Regions from separate parts of the Microbacterium sp. GbtcB4 genome, predicted to be linked through region 2. Evidence: predicted binding sites of a transcription regulator. Region 2 holds the regulator's gene; the other holds the start of a gene.
The links. The regulator HrcA, encoded in region 2, represses chaperone genes, less so after heat shock. The targets are predictions, from matches to a motif close to TTNGCACTCGNNNNNNNCGAGTGCNAA.
Positions count from the first base shown of each region.

Region 1 (3,404 bases), on a different contig from region 2:
CACTGCTTCCGGTGCTCTCCGAGATCGAGGGCCCGATCGCGCTGCTGGAGGTCGGCGCCTCCGCCGGCCTCTGCCTCTATCCCGATCGCTACTCGTACCGTTTCATCGACGACGGCGGGTCCGTTCGTCGCGCGCTCGACCCCCTCGACGGTCCCTCCACCGTGGTACTGGAGAGCACCGTCACCGGCGACCTCCCCCCGCTGCGCATGCCAGAGGTGGTGTGGCGCGCCGGGATCGACCTCGCCCCGCTGGACGCGGCCGACGAAGAGGATCGGCGCTGGCTGCGGGCCCTCGTGTGGCCGGGAGAGGTGGGGAGGGAGCAGCGCATCACCGCCGCCCTCGACATCGCGGCCGCCGAGCCGCCGCTTCTCGTCGCCGGAGACGCAGCCGCCCATCTGGAGGAGCTGGCAGGAGCCGCTCCGGCGGATGCCACGCTGGTGATCACGACCCCCGGGGTTCTCGTACACATCCCCCGGGAGCAGCGGGAGGCGCTGATCGAGACGATCGCGGCGCTGCCCGCGCGCTGGGTCACGATCGACCCGCCTGCTCTCCTCGGGGTCTGGGACCCACCCATCGTCGCGGAGGCCTGGCCCGGCTTCGTCGTCGCGCTCGACGGGCGGGTGCGCGCCGCTGCCGACCCGCTCGGCGCCCGGTGGGAGTGGCGCGCGGGCGATCCGTCGACCACGACCTAATCTGAGGGCATGCCCGCTGACCACCTCACGGAACGCGATCGCGCGATCCTCGCCCTGGAGGCCGCCTGGCCGCGCCACGGCGGTATGAAGGAGGAGGCGATCCGTGCGCGACTGGGCATGAGCGCGGCGCGTTACTATCAGCTGCTCGCCCGTCTCATCGACTCCGAGGCGGCCCTCGCCTTCGATCCGATCCTCGTCCGCCGACTGCGTCGACTGCGGGACGCCAGAAGCGCCCGGCGCACGTCCCGGATCCCCGGGTTCACCGGATGACCTGATCCTGCGGGGTCGGGCTCGTCGTGGAACGGTTTGCCAGCGACGTGCCGCTAGCATCGAGGGGTGTCCAAGCCCCCCCGTGACCGTTTCGACGAGGTTCCCCGTTCCACCGGACGTGTGGGAGCACACCGCGCCGAAGCTCCGGGGATGAACGGCTGGGTCGTGCTCCTGTGGTCGTTCGTCGCCGCTCTCGTGCTCATCATCGCCGGTATCTTCGGCGCTCTGGTCGTCATGGGACGGATCGACCTCTTTCCGGAGCCGACGTCGTCCGCGGCTCCCACGCCTGAGCAGACCGGGGTGATCGACCCGACCTACTCGGTGCTCATCCTCAACGCGACCCCCGACAGCGGGCTGGACGAACAGATGCGCGACACCCTCATCAACGCCGGGTGGGCGGCGGCGACCGTGCTCGCCAGCGACAGCGCCAGCGACGACTTCGAGACCACGACCGTCTACTACGTCAGCGCCGAGGACGAGGAGGCGGCGAAGGGCCTCGCCGGCGTCATCGGCGGCGCCGAGGTACAGCAGAGCGACTACTACGCCGGCCAGACGGAGGACGGGCAGAAGCAGCTCACCATCGTGATCGGCGTCGACCGGGCGGCATCGGTGCCCGAGACTCCCGCGCCCTGACCGTCGCCCGACTCCCGGACGACGCGGCTTGCACTCGATGGTGTCGAGTGCCAGAATGGCGTTAGCACTCTCTCACTCTGAGTGCTAAACCCACCGTCTACGTCCAGGAGGGACGACAAAACTCATGGCAAAGATCATCGCCTTCGATGAGGAGGCCCGCCGCGGCCTCGAGCGTGGCCTCAACATCCTCGCCGACGCGGTCAAGGTGACCCTCGGCCCGCGTGGTCGCAACGTCGTGCTCGAGAAGAAGTGGGGCGCCCCCACGATCACGAACGACGGTGTCTCCATCGCCAAGGAGATCGAGCTGGACGACCCGTACGAGAAGATCGGCGCGGAGCTCGTCAAGGAGGTCGCCAAGAAGACCGACGACGTCGCCGGTGACGGCACGACGACCGCCACGGTCCTCGCCCAGGCCCTGGTCCGCGAAGGCCTGCGCAACGTCGCGGCCGGTGCCGACCCCATCTCCCTCAAGCGCGGCATCGAGAAGGCCGTCGCCGCCATCACCGAGGAGCTGCTGAGCACGGCGAAGGAGATCGACTCCAAGGAGCAGATCGCCGCGACCGCCTCCATCTCCGCCGCCGACCCCGCGATCGGCGAGCTCATCGCCGAGGCCATCGACAAGGTCGGCAAGGAGGGTGTCGTCACCGTCGAGGAGTCGCAGACCTTCGGCACCGAGCTCGAGCTCACCGAGGGCATGCGCTTCGACAAGGGCTACCTGAACCCGTACTTCGTCACGGACCCGGAGCGCCAGGAAGCCGTCTTCGAAGACCCGTACATCCTCATCGCGAACCAGAAGGTCTCCAACATCAAGGACCTCCTGCCGATCGTCGACAAGGTGATCCAGGACGGCAAGGAACTCGTCATCATCGCCGAGGACGTCGAGGGTGAGGCCCTCGCTACCCTCGTGCTGAACAAGCTCAAGGGCATCTTCAAGTCGGTCGCCGTCAAGGCTCCCGGCTTCGGCGACCGTCGCAAGGCGCAGCTGCAGGACATCGCGATCCTCACGGGTGGCCAGGTCATCACCGAAGAGGTGGGCCTGAAGCTCGAGAACGCCACGCTCGACCTGCTGGGTCGTGCGCGCAAGGTCATCGTCACCAAGGACGAGACCACGATCGTCGAGGGTGCCGGTGAGGCCGACCAGATCGAGGGTCGCGTCACGCAGATCCGTCGCGAGATCGAGAACACCGACAGCGACTACGACCGCGAGAAGCTGCAGGAGCGTCTGGCGAAGCTCGCCGGTGGCGTGGCCGTCATCAAGGCGGGCGCTGCGACCGAGGTCGAGCTCAAGGAGCGCAAGCACCGCATCGAGGACGCCGTCCGCAACGCGAAGGCCGCCGTCGAGGAGGGCATCGTCCCCGGTGGTGGCGTCGCGCTCATCCAGTCCGGCACGAAGGCGCTTGACGCGCTCTCGCTCGAGGGCGACGAGGCGACCGGTGCGAACATCGTGCGCGTCGCGATCGAGGCTCCGCTGAAGCAGATCGCGCTGAACGCCGGCCTCGAGCCGGGTGTCGTCGCCAACAAGGTCTCCGAGCTCCCCGCGGGCCAGGGCCTGAACGCCGCCAGCGGCGAGTACGGCGACATGTTCGCACAGGGCATCATCGACCCGGCGAAGGTCACGCGTTCCGCGCTGCAGAACGCCGCGTCGATCGCCGGCCTGTTCCTCACGACCGAGGCCGTCGTCGCCGACAAGCCCGAGAAGGCTGCTGCTCCCGCGGGTGACCCCACGGGCGGCATGGACTTCTGATCCTCTGAGAGGTTCAGAGACCCCGTCTCACACAGAAAGCCCCCGGCTCCGGCCGGGGGCTTTCT
Region 1 is NZ_JAGXJJ010000003.1:198,053-201,456, reverse strand. Features, by position in the region: gene KVS71_RS06885 (DUF2332 domain-containing protein) at 1-692, shown strand, start outside; gene KVS71_RS06880 (DUF3263 domain-containing protein) at 702-962, shown strand; gene KVS71_RS06875 (LytR C-terminal domain-containing protein) at 1,029-1,595, shown strand; gene groL (chaperonin GroEL) at 1,720-3,339, shown strand.
Region 1: a site for HrcA is predicted at 1,657-1,683, ahead of groL (chaperonin GroEL). Genes of this name have one in related genera too.

Region 2 (3,404 bases):
CGACCGGACGCACCGGCCCGAGAACGTGCGCACCGCCGTCGCCGCGGCGAAGGATGCAGGACTCGCGGTCAGCGTCGACCTCATCTACGGCGCACCGGGGGAGAGCCTCGCCGACTGGGAGGCCTCGCTCGACGCCGCCCTCGCCCTGGAGTCGGACCACGTCTCCGCGTATGCCCTCATCATCGAGGACGGCACCAAGCTCGCGCGACAGATCCGTCGCGGTGAGGTGCCGACTCCGGACGACGACCTGCAGGCGGACATGTACGAGCTGGCGGACGAGCGCCTCGCCGCCGCCGGGTTCGAGTGGTACGAGGTCAGCAACTGGGCCCGCAGCGAGGGGCAGCGGTCGCGCCACAACCTCGCGTACTGGCGGGGGAGCGACTGGTGGGGCTTCGGCCCCGGCGCCCACAGCCACGTCGCCGGACTCCGGTGGTGGAACGTCAAGCATCCCGCCGCCTACGCGCAGCGGCTGGCGGCCTCGTCGTCGCCGGCGGCAGGGCGCGAGAGGCCGGACCCGGACGCGCAGACGCTCGAGCGCATCCTCCTCCTCAGTCGCATCCGCGAGGGGATCGCGGTGACAGACGTCCCGGAGCAGAACAGGGATCGGGTGGCCGGGCTCATCGCCGACGGCCTGATCGACGCGGCGGCGGCGATCCGCGGGCGCGTCCAGCTCACGCTCCGCGGCCGCCTCCTCGCCGATGCCGTGGTGCGCGAGCTGACGGACTGAGCCGCGACGCCGGGCTGTCCGCCTTCGGAGATCTCCCGATCGCAGGAGGTAGGATTGGCACTCAGGGCGGCAGAGTGCCAGCATCCGATCGGCGGGAAGGGGAAGCCATGGTCACAGAGCGAGGGCTGCAGGTCCTCCGCGCGATCGTGCAGGACTACGTCGAGACGCACGAGCCCGTGGGCAGTCGTTCCATCGTCGACCGTCATTCCTTCGGCGTCTCGGCGGCGACCATCCGCAACGACATGGCGCAGCTGGAGGACGAGGAGCTGATCACGGCTCCGCACACGTCATCCGGACGCGTGCCGACGGACAAGGGCTACCGGGTGTTCGTCAACCACCTCGCCCAGCTCCGCCCGCTCTCCACCGCGCAGCGTTCCGCCATCGAGTCGTTCCTCGCCGACCCGGCCGACCTCGACGATCTGATGGTCCGGACGGTGCGCGTGCTCACTCAACTCACCGGACAGGTCGCGTTGGCGCAGTATCCGTCGTTCGCGAGAGCGCACGTGACCCACGTGGAGCTCGTCACGCTGGCCCCCAACCGGCTCCTCATCGTCCTCGTGACGGACGCGGGCGGGGTGTCCCAGCGGATCACCGCACTGCCGGACACGATCGACGAAGCGGACCTCGCGGTGCTTCGCGCGCGACTGTCCGCCCTCATCACCGGGCAGGCGATCGCGTCGGCTTCCGACCGACTTCAGGCGCTCCTCGCCACGGAGGAGACGCCCCATGATCGTGTGCTCCGCGCGGTCGCCGGCGTCGTGATCGACGAACTCGGCGGCTTCCGGCAGGAGCGGCTCGTGATGGCCGGAGCCGCGACCCTGGCGCGGCGGGAACAGGACTTCCGCGGCAGCATCCACCCCCTCCTCGAGGCCATCGAGGAGCAGGTCACGCTGCTGCGGCTGATGAGCGAGATGGTGCCCGACGAGCACGGCCTCGCGGCGAGCATCGGCACCGAGAACGCCTCCTTCGGGCTCGGCGAGGCGTCGATCGTCGCCAGCAACTACGCGGCGCCCTCGGGGACCGCGCGGGTCGGTGTCATGGGGCCCACCCGGATGGACTATCCGAGCAACCTCGCGGCGGCACGGGCGGTCGCTCGCTACCTGTCGCGGATGCTCGACGACGACGAGGCCGGCCGCTGAGGCGGCCCCCACGGAAACACACGCAGAAGGGCGATTGTGGCGGACCACTACGAGGTTCTCGGGGTGTCCCGGGACGCTTCCACCGATGAGATCAAGAAGGCGTATCGGCGCCTGGCACGGCAGCTCCACCCGGACGTGAATCCGGGCGAGGAAGCCGCGGAGAAGTTCAAGCTCGTCACGCACGCCTACGACGTGCTCAGCGACGAGGAGTCACGCCGACGCTACGACATGGGCGGCGGTGACGGCGCGAACAACTTCGGCGGCTTCGGCGGCTTCGGCGACATCTTCGAGACGTTCTTCGGTGCGTCACAGGGCGGCGGACGCGGCGCCCGTCCGCGATCGCGGCGAGAGCGCGGTCAGGACGCGCTCGTCCGGGTCACCCTCGACCTCGGCGACGTCGTCTTCGGCGCACACCGCGACATCGAGGTCGACACGGCCGTGCTCTGCGAGACCTGTCAGGGCTCGTGCTGTCAGGAAGGCACGTCGCCGGTCACCTGCGACATCTGCGGCGGCACGGGGCACGTGCAGCGTCAGGTGCGGAGCCTTCTCGGCAACGTCGTCACCTCCCAGCCGTGCGGCACCTGCGAGGGCTACGGCACAACCATCCCGTACCCCTGCGGAACCTGTGGCGGGCAGGGACGCGTCCGCTCGCGCCGCACGGTGTCCCTCGACATCCCGGCGGGCGTCGAGACCGGACTGCGGCTGCAGCTCCCCGGCTCCGGTGAGGTCGGCCGCGCGGGAGGCCCGAACGGCGACCTCTACGTGGAGGTCACGGTCAACCCGCACCCCGCGTTCAGCCGTGACGGCGACGACCTGCTCGCCACGCTCGAGGTGTCCATGACCGATGCCATCCTCGGCACCGAGACCTCGATCGAGGGTCTCGACGGGGAGGTCGACCTGGAGATCCGCGCCGGTGTGCAGTCCGGTGACGTGCTGACCATCAAGGGGCGAGGCATCACGCCGCTGCGCGGCACCCAGCGCGGCGACCTCCGCGTCGGCGTGCAGGTGGTCACCCCCACCAAGCTCGACTCCGCACAGCGCAAGCTCATCGAGGACTTCGCCAAGAAGAACAAGGCGCCGGGCCCGCAGCTCGCGCAGTTCCAGCAGGGTCTGTTCTCCAAGCTGCGCGACCGCTTCCGCACCCACTGATCGTGGCCCTGCACTTCCTCGTCGAATCCGCGGGTGACGCTGCGGCGGGCGGCTTCGTCTCGCTGACCGGTGCCGAGGCGAAGCATGCGGCCGTCGTCCGGCGGCTTCGCGTCGGCGAGGCCGTCACGGTCGGCGACGGCCGGGGCGTCTGGCTGACCGGCGTCGCCGAAGAGGTGTCGCCGTCGCGCGTCGACGTCCGGATCACCGAGCGCGTCGAGCACGAGCCGGTGAGTCCGCGCCTCGTGCTCGTGCAGGCGCTCGCGAAGGGCGACCGCGACGAGCTCGCCGTGCAGGCCGCGTGCGAACTGGGTGTCGACGAGGTCGTGCCGTGGCAGGCGGGTCGCAGCGTGTCGCGCTGGGAGGGACCGAAGGCGGTGAAGGGGCGCGAG
Region 2 is NZ_JAGXJJ010000004.1:84,396-87,799, reverse strand. Features, by position in the region: gene hemW (radical SAM family heme chaperone HemW) at 1-727, shown strand, start outside; gene hrcA (heat-inducible transcriptional repressor HrcA) at 835-1,866, shown strand; gene dnaJ (molecular chaperone DnaJ) at 1,903-3,015, shown strand; gene KVS71_RS08135 (16S rRNA (uracil(1498)-N(3))-methyltransferase) at 3,018-3,404, shown strand, end outside.